Regions from separate parts of the Promicromonospora sp. NPDC059942 genome, predicted to be linked through region 1. Evidence: predicted binding sites of a transcription regulator. Region 1 holds the regulator's gene; each other region holds the start of a gene.
The links. The regulator LexA, encoded in region 1, represses DNA repair genes until DNA is damaged. The targets are predictions, from matches to a motif close to TCGAACANNTGTTCGA.

Region 1 (5,034 bases):
GTCACTCCTTCGGGAGCAGGAGGAGCTCGCCGACCCGCACGGTGCCCGACGTCATCTTGTTGAGGTCCTGCAGCCGCGCGACCGCCTGCCGCACGTCCTCCCCGGGCTTCGCGACCTGCTCGGCGAAGCCCCAGAGCGTCTCCCCCGGCTGCACCGCGTGCACCCGGACCTCCGTGGGCTCGCCCGGCGAGCTGGCGACCGCGGTCGCGCCCCACGTCGCCATCGGCGCGACCACGAGCATCGCCAGCAGCACCAGCACGACCCGGCCGCGCCGCGTGAGCCGCAGCCCGGCGAGCCCGAGCCGGTCGGCGAAGGTGCGCCGCCCGCGCGGCGCGTACGAGGGGGCAGCCGGGCGGGGCCGGGGCGGCGCGGACGCCCGGCTCTGCGTGTATCCCGGGTCCGGCCGGTACGCCCGGACCGCGCTCGATCCGGGCACCGTCGCATACGCCTGCCCGTACGCCGGGGTGTACTGCCGCAGCGGGATCACGTCCCCCATGGCCCCTCCTCGAAAGATGACTCGAACGGTTGTCCGTCATACACACGTTCGTCGAACGCTCGTACCATTGTGTAGCACGGGACACCGTAGAAGTCGAGACACGCTCGAACATTCGTTTGAGCCGAGCACATTTGTGATCTAGAGTGGGCAGCGCACAGGAGAACATTTGTCGGAACGGGAGGGGCACGGGCATGACGGGACGGGACGGGACCAGCGACACGAGAGCCGTCGACACGGCACTCTCGGGTGTCGCCACGTTGGACGCGCCGGGCGACGGGGCGGTCGCCGACGTGCACGCGATCTCGCCGGCAGACCGCCTCACCGAGCGGCAGCGCCTTGTGCTGGACACGATCCGGCAGTCGTTCGAGACGCGCGGATACCCGCCGTCGATGCGCGAGATCGGCGAGGCCGTCGGGCTGGCCAGCCCGTCGAGCGTCAAGCACCAGCTCCAGATGCTGGAGAAGAAGGGCTTCCTGCGCCGCGACCCCAACCGGCCGCGCGCGATGGAGCTCGTCGAGCCCCTGGCCGAGCAGGTCGAGAAGCCGACACGCGGCGAGATCCACTGGCCCGAGCCGCGGCGTAGCGGCCAGGTCCACTGGGGCGGTTCGGTGCCGGACGACGCGAGCACGCCGCCGCCGTCGTACGTGCCGCTGGTCGGCCGCATCGCGGCCGGTGGGCCGATCCTCGCCGAGCAGGTCGTCGAGGACGTCTTCCCGCTCCCCCGCCAGCTCGTCGGTGACGGCGAGCTGTTCCTCCTCAAGGTCGCGGGCGACTCGATGGTCGACGCCGCGATCTGCGACGGGGACTGGGTCGTGGTGCGCCGCCAGAATGTCGCCGAGCAGGGCGAGATCGTCGCCGCCATGATCGACGGCGAGGCCACGGTCAAGACGTTCAAGCAGACCGACGGGCACGTGCTGCTGCTGCCGCAGAACCCGGCCTACGAGCCCATCCCGGGTGACGAGGCGCAGATCCTGGGCCGCGTCGTCGCGGTGCTGCGCAGCCTCTGACCGCAGAGAAACGGACAAGGCCCGGCCGCCGGTTTCCGGTGGCCGGGCCTTTCTCGTGCCCGGACGAGCCAGGTCGACGTCGATCCCGGGGCGGCCCTAGAACCCGAAGCGCCGCTGTACCGCGCGCACGCTGTCGGCCGACGCGCGCAGCCCGGCCAGCTCGTCGTCCGACATCGGCACCTCCACCGTGCTCGTGACGCCCCGCCGGTCCACCAGGGACGGCACCGACAGGCAGACGTCGCTGATGCCGTGGTAGTCGTCCAGCAGCGAGGACACCGGCATGATCCGGCGCTCGTCCTTCAGCACCGCCTCGATGATGCGGGTCGCGGCCAGGCCCACGGCGTAGTTGGTGGCGCCCTTGCCCGCGATGATCCGGTAGGCCGAGTCGACCACCTCGTGGTGCACCTCCGCACGCACCGCGGCGTCCAGGGGCGCGGCGCCGCCGACCGGCACCCAGTCGAGCAGCGGCACGCCGCCGATCGAGGCGGAGCTCCACAGCGCGATCTCCGAGTCGCCGTGCTCCCCGGCGATGTAGGCGTGCACGTTCCCGACGGCCACCCCGCACCGCTCGGCGAGCACGACGCGCAGCCGCGACGAGTCGAGCACGGTGCCGCTGCCGAAGAGCCGCTCGCGCGGCAGCCCCGAGATCTTCAGGGCCGCGTAGGTCACCACGTCCACGGGGTTGGTCACCATCAGGTAGGTCGCGTCGGGGGCTACCTCGACCAGGCCCGGCAGGATGGTGCGCATCAGCCCGATCGTCGCCTCCGCCAGGTCGACGCGGCTCTGGCCGGGCTTCTGCTTGGCGCCCGCCGTGACCACCACGACGTCGGCCCCCTCGCACACCGCCGGGTCGTCAGAACCGATCACGTGCGCCTGGGACGTGAACATCAGCCCGTGCTGCAGGTCCAGCACCTCGGCGTCGACCTTCTGCCGGTCGATGTCGAGCAGGGCGATGGTGCGGGCCGAGCCGCGGGTCAGCGCCGCGAAGGCGAGCGTCGATCCCACCGCCCCCGCACCCACCACGGCGATCTTGGTGGTGCGGGATCCGGCGGGCTGGGCCGCGGGGACGTCCGAGGGGGCTGCCATGCCCTCAGGCTATGTGTCGAGCCTGGCGAGCGCGGCGCGGACCAGCTTCGGGTCGGTGGTGGGCCAGAACCCGGGCATCGACCGGGTCAGGAACGACGCGTACCGCGCCGTCGCGAGCCGCGGGTCGAGGACCGCCACGACGCCCCGGTCGTCCATGCTGCGCACCAGGCGCCCCGCGCCCTGCGCGAGCAGCAGCGCCGCGTGCTGCGCCGAGACCGCCATGAACCCGTTGCCGCCCGCCTGCTCGACTGCGCGGGCGCGCGCCGCCTTGACCGGGTCGTCCGGGCGCGGGAACGGGATGCGGTCGATGAGCACGAGCTGGTTGGACGGCCCCGGCACGTCGACGCCCTGCCACAGGGACAGCGTGCCGAACAGGCACGTGGCCGGGTCCTCGGCGAACTCGCGCACGAGGGTCGGGAGCTGGTCGTCGCCCTGCGCCAGGATCGGGAAGTCCAGGCGCTCCCGCATCGCCTCCGCCGCGGCGTTCGCAGCGCGCCGGGACGAGAACAGCCCGAGCGTGCGGCCGCCGGCGGCCGTGATGAGCTCCGCGATCTCGTCGAGCTGCGCCTCCGTGGTCGGCTCGCGGCCCGGGGCGGGCAGGTGGCGCGCGATGTAGAGGATGCCCTGCTTGGGGTAGTCGAACGGGCTGCCCGCATCGAAGCCGTGCCACGGCGGGGCGTCCGCACCGTTGAGGCCGAGCGTGCCGGCCACGGCGTCGAACGTTCCGCCCAGCGCCAAGGTCGCCGAGGTGAACACGCCCGTCGACTCGCCCAGCAGGTGCGTGCGGATCAGGCCGGCCACGTGCAGCGGAGCGGCGTGCAGCCGTGTCACGTTGTCGCCGAACCCGCCCCAGCCGTTGTCCGGGCGCGAGCACCAGAGCACGTCCGAGGTCGTGTCCTGCGACGCCATGCGCTCGGCCGTCTCGAAGAGCTGGAGCATGGCGCCCTGCGCCATCTTGAGCCCCGGGTCGGGCTGGCCCGCGTCCTTGCCCTTGGCGCCCTTGCCACCGGCCTCGGGCTTCAGCGTGCTCAGCACCTCGCGCGCGGCGTCGCGCACCGCGCCGACCGCCATGCGCAGCTCGTCCGGCAACCCGCTCGGGAACCGCTCGGCCGGCGCGGTGACCAGCAGGGTGCCGAGGCTCTGCGCCGCCGCGTCGAGGGTGTCGGTGTTGGTGCCCGCGTGCCGCCGGGCGAGCCGCGCCGCGCTCTCCACCGACGCCATGGACAGGTCCACGGTGGCCGACGACGTCACGCGGTCGGTGAGCTCGTGCGCCTCGTCGACCACCACGACGTCGTGCTCCGGGAGCACGCCCGGGCTGCCCGTGGCCGCGATGCCGAGCATGGCATGGTTGGTGACCACCACGTCCGCCTCGCGGGCGGCGGCCCGGGCCTTGTCCGGGAAGCACTCCGCGAGCATGGGGCACTTGCCGCCCAGGCACTCCATCGCCGTGACGGACACCTGGCGCCAGGCCCGCTCCGGCACGCCGGGCACGAGGTCGTCCCGGTCGCCCGTCTCGGTCTCGCCCGCCCACTCGTGCAGGCGCCGGACGTGGTCGGCGAGCGACGCGCCGTCGTCCCGCCGGCGGCTGCGGGCGGCGCCGCCGGCCGCCTCCTCGGTCTTGGGATGGTCCTCGCCGCCGGGCAGGTCGAAGAGGGTGGTCTCGTCCTCCGGGTAGCCGCCGCCCACCTTGTGCACGCACAGGTAGTTGTGCCAGCCCTTGAGCAGCGCGACGCGTGGCTCACGCGGCAGCGCCGGCGCGACGGCCTTCGCCACGAGCGGCAGGTCGCGCGTGATGACCTGCCGCTGCAGGGCGAGCGTCGCGGTGGAGACGATGACCTTGGACTGCGCGGCCACGGCGTGCCGGACGGCGGGCACCAGGTACCCGAGCGACTTGCCCGTACCCGTGCCCGCCTGCACCAGCAGGTGCTCACCCTTGTCGATCGCCTCGCCGACCGCGACGGCCATGCGGTGCTGACCCTCTCTGCGCCCGCCACCGAGCTGTCCGACGGCGAGGTCGAGCAGCTCCTCCACCTCGGGAATCTCGGCGGAATCGGTGCGTGCGGCAGGTGCGTCGGGAAGGCTGGTCACACGCTCGATCCTAGGCCGGACCACCGACATCCACCCTGCCTCGTCCACAGGTCCGGCCGAGCGCCGGAAGGCCCGCCGGCTACCCCTTCACGGCCCCGCCCAGGCCCGCCCCGCTGAGGAACAGGCGCTGGAACGCGAGGAACAGCGCGATGGGCAGCACGGTCGAGATCGCGAGCGCCGCGAGGAACACGTCGAGCTCCAGGTAGGGCGCGATCGCGGGCAGGCGGACGGACAGCGGCTGGTTGTCCGGGTCGGGCAGCACCAGCAGCGGCCAGAGGTAGTCCTTCCAGGCGGCGATCACGGCGAAGACCGAGACGACGCCGAGGATGGGCTTGGACATCGGCAGCACGACGGACC
Region 2 (5,034 bases), on a different contig from region 1:
TGGAGCTCGTGCAGGACAAGGTGACCAAGGCCCCCGCCGACGCGCTGGGCAACGCGGTGACCTCGGCCTGCCTCGACCGGGGCCTGCACATGAACATCGTGCAGCTGCCGGGGATGGGCGGCATCTTCCGGATCGCGCCGCCGCTGACGATCAGCGAGGACGACCTGCACGGGGGTGTGGACATCCTGGAGGCGTCGCTCAAGGCGGTGCTGGACCGGTAGAGCTGGACCGGTTGAGGTGGACCGGTTGAGCTGGACCGGGATCGGCGGTCTGGCGGTCAGCCCTTGGCGTCCGCGTAGCTCTCGGTCACGGCGACGCTGAGCGGGAAGTCGACGGGAAAGTCGCCGAACAGCAGCCGGCCGGCCTCGTCGGCGGCGTCCCGCACCTCCTGCGCGACGACGTCGGCGAGCGCCGCCGGGGCGTGCACCACGATCTCGTCGTGCAGGAAGAACACCAGGTGCGGCCGGCGGTCGAACGGCGTCGGGGCGAGCCCGAGGACGCCGCCGGACGTGTCCTCCCCGAGCGCCCAGAGCCGACGGCGGATGGACGCGATCCAGCACAGCGCCCACTCCGCCGCGGTGCCCTGCACCACGAAGTTCCGGGTGAACCGGCCCCAGGACCGGGTCTGGCTGCGGGCGCGGGACTGGGCGTCGGCGCCGGCGTCCTCGTCGAACGCGGAGCCCTGCACGGCCGCCCAGGACTCGCCGGGCAGCGGCGAGCTGCGGCCGAGACGCGTGGTGACCACCTCGCCCCGCTCCCCCGCCCGGGCCGCGCGTTCGACCAGGTCGATGGCCTGCGGGAATGCCCGGGCGAGCCGCGGCAGCACCTGGGCGCTGACGCCGGTCGTGCCGCCGTACATGGCGCCGAGCATCCCGACCTTGGCGTGCTCGCGGGAGTCGACGGCGCCCGTGGCGACGATCCCCGCGTACATGTCGGTGCTCGCGCCGTCCTTGGTGCGGCCGGCGGCGGCCATGCGCTCGTCGCGGGCCAGGGCGGCCAGCACGCGCGGTTCGAGCTGGGCGGCGTCGGCGACGACGAAGGTCCAGCCGGGGTCGGAGACCACCGCGCGCCGCACGTTGTGCGGGAGCTGGAGCGCGCCGCCGCCCGTGCTGGCCCAGCGGCCGGTGACGACGCCGCCCACGACGTACTCCATGCGGAACCGGCCGTCGGGCGCCCAGGTGTCGAGCCAGTTCCAGCCGTTCGCGGTGTAGAGGCGGTAGAGGCTCTTGTACTCCAGGAGCGGCGCGATCACGGGGTGGTCGAGCTTCTCCAGCTCCCACTTGCGCAGGCTGCGCGAGCCCACGCCGGCGTACTCCATGGCGCGCAGCAGGTCCTGGTGGGAGTCGGGGTTGAGCGTAGGCGGTGCGTCCAGCGCGGCCCTGATCTGCTGGGCCAGCGCTTCGAGCTTCGCGGGCCGCACGCCCGGCCGGGGCCGCGGGCCGAGTGCGTCGGTGAGGATCTCGTCGTGAATGTCGCCGCGCCACGGGAGGCCGGCGTGGTGCATCTCGGCGGCGGCCAGCGCGCCCGCGGACTCCGCCGCGAGCAGGAGCCGGAGCCGTCCGGGGTCGGTGCTGTCCTTGATCGCGAGGAGCTGGGCGGCCAGCTCCGTCACGGGGTCGAGCGGGTCGGCAGGGTCGCCCTCTGCGGCGCCGGCCGGGGTGGTGGTTGCGGGTGCGCTCTCGCCGAGGTCGAAGAGCGCCTCGGCGCCGGGGTGCCGGTCGGGCCGGACCAGCGCGGCCGCCGTCGGACCGCCCGGGGGCGGGATGGGGGTGAGCCGGTCCCAGGCCGTGGGCCCGGCCTCGGCGAGCGCCGTGTGCGCCGACAAGGCCGAGGCTCGGAGCACCGTATGCGCGAGCCGGAGGTCGTGCGCGCGGTCGACCCGGACCCCCTCGGCGAGGAGGGCGGGGTACCAGCCGTTGGTGTCGTCCCAGGTCCAGCGGACGTGAGCCGCCTCGTCGGCAGCCACCTCCTGGGCCAGGGCGGACGTCTCGACGACCCGCGGCTCTCCCTCGGGCACGCCCGTGTCGGACACCGGCCGCAGGCCGATGCCGGAGCCGTCCCGCGAGACCACCGTGTGCATGGGCCCCAGTCTGCCGTGCGTCACTGACACTCGGCCGACGGGGTGGTCCCGGGCGGCCCGAGGCTGCCCATGAGTTATCCACAGATCGTAAATCTGCCTAGAAGCACGTACGGATGTTCTATATCGTCGATCGTGTCGCCGGCACCAGGCCGAGCGTCGGATCGAGGGGGTGGACCGATGGTGCTGGCACAACCGAGCGCGACCACCGCAGGTGCACGCTCGCTCGAGGAGATCCTGACGGACCTCCAGGTCGTGACACGAGAGCTGATCGGCGCGGCCGGACCGGCAGCGCTGGACGGCGCTGCCCTGGGCGGTGCAGCCGGGATCGGCGTGCGCCTCACCGCGGCGTCGCCCCTGCTGCGCGCGGTGTGCTCGCAGCTCGACATCCTCCGGATGACCTGGCTGCCTCGCATCGAGACGGACGGCATGTGGGCACTCGACGGTTCGCGCACGTTCCGGACCTGGCTCGCCCGCCGGGAAAAGTTGACCATGCGTACTGCCGGCCGAGAGACGCTCACGGGCGAACGCCTGCTCGAACACCTTCCGGCCACGCTCGCCGCCGCCCTGAGCGGGCGGCTCGGGATGGACCAGGTGCGCGCGATGGTCGACGTCGGCCCGACGTCGGACGACCGGCGCAAGGCGCTGATCAGCCCGGTCGACACGGGGCCGGCGAGCGTGACGGAGGCTGGTGGGACGCCGGGCGACGGGACGACGAACGAGCTGGACACACCCGAGCGACCCGGCGCGGACGACCCCGGGGAGGCTGACACCGCGACCGACGGCGTCGGGGACCCCGCGCGCGCCACCCAGTACCCGGACCGGTCACCGACCGGAGAGGAACTGCTCCTCGACCTTGCCGACCAGCACGGTCCGCTGGTGTTCCGCCGGTTCGTCGATCGGTTTGCGCGCGTCGCCGACCCGGAGTCCGACGAGCGCGGATACAAGCAGGCGTCGGAGCGCGAACATCTGGACGTGGCCAAGACGTTCGGCGGCTACCACGTCGCCGGGTTCCTCACCGACGAGCACGGCGAGGCACTGCGGGCCGCGATGGACTCCGTGATGGGGGCACCGACACCGGGTGACGAGCGCACGCCCGCACAGCGTCGCGCCCAGGCACTCGCCGACCTCGCCCGCACGGTGCTCGACAACGGCCTCTCCGGAACAGGCGCGGCCGTGCGGCCGCACGTCACCGTGACCGTGTCGTGGGCGGAGCTCGTGCGCCTGACCAGCCAGTTCTCCTGCAAGCTCCCCGGACAGCTTCCCGGCCAACCCTCCTCGCCCGGCGAGCCCACGATCGCGGAACCAGCCGGTCTGACCGATGTCACCGCGGCACCCGCCCGGTTCGGGATCTCGGCGTCGCTGGTCCCGACCGCCACGCTGCGCCGTCTGCTGTGCGACTCCGCCGTGACCCGGGTGGTCTTCGGGGCGGACAGCCAGGTGCTCGACGTCGGGCGGGCACAGCGGACCGTCACCGGGCAGATGCGCCGCGCCGTGATCGCCCGCGACAGACACTGCGTCTACGTGGACTGCACCCAGCCGCCCGCGCGGTGCGAGGTCCACCATGCCGAACGCCACTGGGCCGACGGCGGCGACACCAGCGCGCGCAACGCCGCACTGTTGTGCTGGCACCACCACGACCTGGTCGACACCGCCGGCATCACCATGCGCTGGACCGGGAACCCCGACGGCGCCCGCCACTCCGGCTGGACCCTGGTCAACCGGCACGGCAAGGAGATCAAGCCTGCGGGGAGCCCGCTTCGAGCGATCGGAGAACGGAGGTGAAGCAACCCGAACCGCCCGCACTGAGCACGTGCCCCGCGCAGGCGCGTACTGGCGCCCCGCCCCGGCCGGACCGTCGGCCGGGGCAGGCAGTCGGTTCAGCCCGCGACGTCCGCCACGGCCCGGGCCCGGCCCACGACGAAGGCGGCGTGCAGCACCGCGGGGGGCGTCAGCTCGCCGGCCAGCAGGCCCTGGGCCGTCCGCTCCAGGGTCGCGAGCCCGAGGTCTCGCGCCAGGATGCGCGCCTGCTCGACGTCGGACCGCTGCCGCACCGTGAGCGCCGGCCGGCCCGTGGCCGCCGCCGCGAGCAGGACGTCGCCCAGCAGCAACGTCACACGGCGCACCGGGGGCGGCGGTGCCGTCGGCGGCCGGACGGCCTTCGCCGAGGACGCCTGAGCCTTGAGCTTGCGGATCCGCTTGCGCCAGAAGTCCCAGTAGCTGTTCTCGAGCGACCAGGCCGGCGTGATCGTGGGACTGACCAGGCGGATCGCGCCCTTGTCGCGCACGAACAGACCGACCGGCTCGTCCCGCTCCTCGCGACGCTCGATCGTCACCGCGACCAGCCTGGACCGCACCGACAGCAGCGTCTGGACCGCCTGCTCCCCCGCGGCCGGCAGGCGCAGCTGCCGCGTGTCGCCGTCCGAGGTGACGACGGCGAGCGTCAGCTCCTGCCGCACCTCGTCGATGCCCACCTCGCCGACGTCGCGGACCAGCACGAGCCGCACGTTCGCCGGTCGGCGTCCGAACCCGACGACGTCGCGCGGCTGGACTCCCGCCCCCGTGCGCTCGGCGATCACGCGAAGCTCGTCGAGGTCGAACCCGTCGCCCTCCAGACGCTGGAGCACCGGGGTGCCGCCCGCGCCGAGGCCGCCGTCGGGCTTGGTCCGCACCTGGGTGAGGGCGAACGCACCCTCGCACAGGGTGCTCAGCGACCTGTTCCACAGGAGCGGGCTGGTCCAGCTCCGCTGGAACCGCGGGTCGCTGCCCGACGGGCGACCGGTCACGACCTGCCGCACCTGGCCGGCGTCCGTCGTGGCAGGCGTACCCGCCTCGGTCTCGGTGTCCCAGCCCAGGTAGGCCAGGCCGCGCGATCCGCTCTGCGACGTCCACCAGCGGGCCCCGAGCGGCACCCAGCGCGGGAGGTCGATCTCGTCGTCGGCGCCCTTGCTGGACGC
Region 3 (5,034 bases), on a different contig from region 1:
ACTACTCCGCAATCCAGTCCAACGGGTACCGGTCTCTCGAGGAGGCCCAGCGGGTCGAGTTCGAGATCACGCAGGGTCCCAAGGGTCCGCAGGCGGAAGCAGTCGTGCCGCTCTGACGTAACTCGTGAGAAGGCCGTCCTCCCTCCGGGGAGGGCGGCCTTCTTCGCGCGCCCCGAAGGACGTGTCAGGCCGGGTCCGGGGCGGCGGTCACCAACGGGGCGGCCGTACCGGCGAACGCCGCGGCGTCGTCGCCCGCCAGGAGCGTGGCCGGCACCGCCAGGGTGCGCAGGGCGCGTCCCAGGCGCGCGTCCCGGAGGTCGGGGAGCTCGACGGCGTCGCGGGTCCCCAGAGGGCCCTGTGCGGCGTCCTGGGCGGCCTCGTGCGCGCCCTCCGCCCTGGCGTCGTGCCGGGTGCCGCCCGGGCCGTCCTGGTGGCTTTCGCCCGCGTGGCCGCCGTCCGGGCCGTCCGGCCGGACGTCGTCCCGCGGCGGGTCTTCGGGCAGCCCGCGGACGGCCGCGAGGACCAGGTTGCCGTACCGGCGCCCCTTGAGGATCGCGGGCTCGGCGACGGCGGCGAGCCGGCCCTGCGCCGCGGCGTCCGGCCCGAAGGCCTCGGCGAGGCTCGCGACCTCGCGCCGGGCGGTGGTAAGCGGCGGACGGTCGGCGCAGTTCACCAGGAGGACGCCGCCGGGCCGCAGCACGCGGTGGGCCTGCGCGGCGAACCCCGTGCCCACCAGGTGTTCCGGCGTGCGGTCGCCCGCGAAGACGTCCCGGACCACCACGTCGTAGGAGGCGTCGCGCGCGGCGGCCAGGGCGCGCCCCGCGTCGTCGGCGCGCAGGCGCAGCAGGGGCGAGCGCGGCAGGGCGAACCATTCGCGCACAAGCTCCAGGAGGCGGGGATCGAGGTCGACGCCGAGCTGGCGGGAGCCCGGCCGCTCGTGCTCCACGTGCCGCGCGAAGGCGCTGCCGGCGGCGCCGAGGTGCAGCACCCGCAGCGGCCCGGGCGGCAGGAGCGCCACGAACGCGGCCATCTGTTGCATGTACTCGAAGTCGAGAAAGCCGGGGTCGGCCAGGTCGAGGCTGGAGCTCGGCACGCCGTTGACGTGCAGCGTCACCCGCTGCGGGAAGTCGGGGTCGCGGACCACCTCGGCGGTGCCGGTGCTGATCGGCACGGGGCCGACGGGCAGCTCGGCGGGGAGTGTCAGTGGTGCGGAGGAAGATGGGCGGCGTCGGGCGGAGCGGCGGGCCATGAGCACAGTGTCTCCCGGACCGGCGGTGCGCTTGACAGGATAGAACGTATGTTCGATAGTGTCGCACAAGGGGTTCGATCGGAGGTTCGAGATGGGCACCATGCAGTCTCAGAGCGGGCGGGAAGTGGTCTCGGCACGCATGCTCGTGCCACGCGCCGTCCCGCCGGGCGTCAGCGCCCTGCTGCGCAAGGCGGACGCGGAGCTCGCCGAGGCCGCGCGTGCGGCCGACCCGGGTGACCGGTTCGTGCACGCGCACCTCGCGGCAATCCGGTCGGCCGCGGCCGTCGTGGCCCTGCGGGGCCGCCCGTCGGCGCGCTCCGGCGCACGGACGGTGTGGGACATGCTTGCGCACGCCGAACCGGACCTCGCGGCCTGGTCGGGCTACTTCGCCTCCGGCGCGCCCCTGCGGGCCGCGGTGGACGCCGGGCGCCCGGAGCAGGTGGAGCCTGCGCGGGCGGACGAGCTGCTCGCGTGCGCCGAGGACTTCCGGGACGAGGTGGCGATGCTCGTGGACCCGGACACGGGGTTCGCGACGCAACGCCTGTCCCTGGTGCCCGAGGCGTCCTGACCGGCGCCGGCGGGGCCGGCAGACAAGCACTGGGCAAGAGCGGGAACGGAGCACGTTCGTGAGCAAGGGGCCGCGGTCAGCGGCGGCGAGACGGGACTGGGGGTCGGACGAGTCCGGCTGCTCGGTGCTGCACCTGGACATGGACGCGTTCTTCGCGTCCTGCGAGCTGGCACGGCGGCCGGAGCTGCGTGGCCTGCCGGTCATCGTCGGCGCGCAGGAGCGCGGCGTCGTGCTGGCCGCGACGTACGAGGCACGCGCCTTCGGCGTCCGGTCCGCGATGCCGATGACGCGGGCGCGCCTGCTGTGCCCGCAGGCCGTCGTGGTCCGACCCGACCACGAGCTGTACCGCGACGTGTCCCGCTCGGTCATGGGCATGCTGCAGGAGGTCACGCCGCTCGTGGAGCAGATCAGCGTGGACGAGGCCTTCCTGGACGTCAGCGGTGCCAGGCGGCGCCTCGGCCCGCCCACCGTGATCGGCGCGGAGCTGCGCCGGCGCATCGCGGCCGAGCACGGCGTGACGGCCTCCGTGGGCATCGCGCGGAACAAGTTCGTGGCCAAGCTGGCCTCCACGCACGCCAAGCCGGACGGCCTGATGCTCGTCCCCGTGGACGCCACCGTCGACTTCCTCCACACGCTGCCCGTCGGCGCCCTGTGGGGCGTGGGGGAGAAGACCGAGAAGTCGCTCGCCGCGTGGGGGATCACCACGGTCGCGGAGCTGGCCCGCACGGACCTGCCGAGCCTGCAGGCGGCCGTCGGCCGGGTCAGCGGCGCGCACCTGCACGACCTCTCCTGGGGCCGGGACCCGCGCCCCGTCGTCCCCGAGCAGCGCGAGCACAGCATCGGCGCCGAGACCACCTTCGGCACCGACCAGGACGACACCGATGCGGTCAACCGCAAGGTGCTGGAGCTGTCCGACCGGGTGGCGGCGCGCCTGCGGCACCAGGGCGTGCTGGCCCGCACGGTCTCGGTGAAGGTGCGCTCCAGCGACTTCGCGACGTTCACCCGGTCGCGAACGCTGGACGGGCCCACGGACGTCGCCCGGGAGATCTACCTCGTGGCGCGGGAGCTCGTCGCGGCGGTCGATCTGGGCGGTCTCCCGGTGCGGCTGGTCGGCGTGCGGGGTGAAAATCTCCGGGAACGCGACGGTTCCGCCCAGCAGCCCACGCTGGAGGAAGCGGTCGATCCGCGCTCCGGAGCACAGCGCGAGGCCGAGCTCGCGCTCGACGCGGTGCGTGAGAAGTTTGGGAAAACGGCGATCGACCTGGGTGTACATCGCAAGAACGGCACGCATCTTTACTGATCTGCCCCTATAGTCATGGGTATGCCCGGGATGTCGACTACCAACGACGGCCGGGTCGTCCTATCCTGGAAGGGACACTGTTCCTTTGCGAGATCCGGGGGTCTCGATGCCTCTGTCCGAGTACGAGCAGCGGGTGCTGGAGCAGATGGAGCGCGCTCTGACGTCAGACGACCCGCGGCTGGCCAACACGCTCCAGTCCACAGGCCGTGGTAACGCGCTCCGTTATGTGCTGTCCGGGGCCGGCGTAGTCGTCGGCCTGCTTCTTCTTGTCGTCGGTGCAGCGACGTCGCGTACGTGGCTCGGGGCCATCGGCTTCGTGCTGATGTTCGCGGGTGTGGTCTTCGCGTTCCTCGGACCGCGCAAGAAGCAGCAGGAGGGTCCGGTCGGCGTCGTCGGCGAAGACGGCACCGTCCAGCCCTCGAACGGGGGAGCACGCAAGGCCCGCAAGCGGCAGGGTGGTGGTGGTCGTTCCGGCTTCCTCGCCCGCCTCGAAGAGCGCTGGGAGAACCGGCGCAACCAGGGCGGCCGCTAGCCGGCCAACCGTTCCCGGTGGTCCTGACCGGACGACCGCACATGACAGGAGCCGGGCCCCGAGGGGCCCGGCTCCTGTCTTTCGTCCCACCTTCTTCGTTGAGTGCTGGCTATTTGTGGCTCTCAAGGCTTGAGAGCCACAAATAGCCCGCACTCAACGGGGGCGGGTGAGGGCTTCCGTCAGTTCTGCCGTCACCGTCGCAGTCAGCTCCTCGAGCTCGGCGGCCGTCGGCGGCGTCGAGTCGCGGGCGTAGCGCTCGTCCTCGGCGGCGTCGGCCAGGGCGGTGAGCCGTTCGGCGACGTCGTCGGGCAGGGGTGTGCCCGTCCTGGCGCGCACCTGGTCGGCGATCACCTCCGGCGCACGCCGCAGCGTGACCGACGGGCCGAGCCGTACCTCCCGCTCGGCGAGCAGCGCCAGGACGCGGGCCCAGGCGCGCTCGGGGTCGAGCTCCTCGACCTCCGTCCGACGGCGCAGCAGCAGCCACGCGGCACCCCCGAGCACCCCGAGGGCGAGGATGACCGCGACCACCCAGGCCCAGCCGGGCAGGGTCTGGTCGGACATCTGGCTGCCGGACGACGTGTCGTTCGTGGCGCCCGCCTCGGACTGGTCCGGCCGCTGGGTCGGCTGCTGCGGGGGCACCTCGTTGGCGCGCGACGGCGTGGGCGAGGCGCTGGGTGCGGTGCCCGTGCCGGGGTTCGCGTACGAGGGCAGCGGGCCGGTCTGGACCTGCGGCGTCGGCTCGAAGCGGACCCAGCCGACGGACGGGAAGTAGATCTCGGGCCAGGCGTGCGAGTCCTGGCCGGTGACCCGGTAGCTGCCGTCGCCGTCGGGCCGCCCGGGCAGCCAGCCGACGCCGATCCGGGCCGGGATGCCGAGGCTGCGGGCCATCACCATCATCGAGAGGGCGTACTGCGTGCAGTACCCCTCCTTGTTCTGCAGGAAGTCCCAGACGGTGTCCGACGAACCCCGGTAGTCGGCGTCCGGGTTGTACACGAACCCGGCGCCCGAGCGCAGGTGGTTCTGGAGCGCGACCGCCGCGTCGAACCGGGTGGGCGCGTCGCCGACGACCTCCTGGGCGTAGGCGGCGATGTCGTCCCGGTGCTCGGTGTCCGGCACCTCCGTGTAGCCGGCCGACCGGGGATCGCCCGACATGGGCGCGGCCCGCAGCAGCTCGGGGGTCAGTCCGCGCTCGACGATCTCGACGGTGTACGGCGCGCCCTGCTCGGTGCCCTCGCCGCTGCGCACCTCGTCCCGCAGCGGGTCGTAGGCCCAGTCGCCCTGGACGTCCACGGTGCGGGGCTCGAGCGGCAGGGGCAGCTCCGCGCCGTCGAGCTGCCCGATTCGCAGGTCCATCCGGAGGCGCTCGCCGTCGGCGCCCTCGCCGG

Region 2: the regulator LexA is predicted to act here: its motif matches at 2,186-2,201, upstream of ACFV9Q_RS09700 (DUF222 domain-containing protein).
Region 3: the regulator LexA is predicted to act here: its motif matches at 1,290-1,305, upstream of ACFV9Q_RS27410 (SAV_6107 family HEPN domain-containing protein).

The regions. Positions count from the first base shown of each region.
Region 1 covers NZ_JBHWLR010000009.1:65,455-70,488, forward strand. Annotated here, with positions in the region: gene ACFV9Q_RS16010 (LysM peptidoglycan-binding domain-containing protein) at 2-496, opposite strand; gene lexA (transcriptional repressor LexA) at 688-1,503, shown strand; gene ACFV9Q_RS16020 (L-lactate dehydrogenase) at 1,600-2,589, opposite strand; gene ACFV9Q_RS16025 (ATP-dependent DNA helicase) at 2,599-4,707, opposite strand; gene ACFV9Q_RS16030 (carbohydrate ABC transporter permease) at 4,757-5,034, opposite strand, start outside.
Region 2 covers NZ_JBHWLR010000005.1:81,324-86,357, forward strand. Annotated here, with positions in the region: gene ACFV9Q_RS09690 (aspartate aminotransferase family protein) at 1-221, shown strand, start outside; gene ACFV9Q_RS09695 (bifunctional 3'-5' exonuclease/DNA polymerase) at 278-2,080, opposite strand; gene ACFV9Q_RS09700 (DUF222 domain-containing protein) at 2,258-3,862, shown strand; gene ACFV9Q_RS09705 (hypothetical protein) at 3,958-5,034, opposite strand, start outside.
Region 3 covers NZ_JBHWLR010000030.1:41,741-46,774, reverse strand. Annotated here, with positions in the region: gene ACFV9Q_RS27420 (cold-shock protein) at 1-116, shown strand, start outside; gene ACFV9Q_RS27415 (spermidine synthase) at 185-1,171, opposite strand; gene ACFV9Q_RS27410 (SAV_6107 family HEPN domain-containing protein) at 1,350-1,817, shown strand; gene ACFV9Q_RS27405 (DNA polymerase IV) at 1,876-3,117, shown strand; gene ACFV9Q_RS27400 (DUF3040 domain-containing protein) at 3,224-3,649, shown strand; gene ACFV9Q_RS27395 (transglutaminaseTgpA domain-containing protein) at 3,803-5,034, opposite strand, start outside.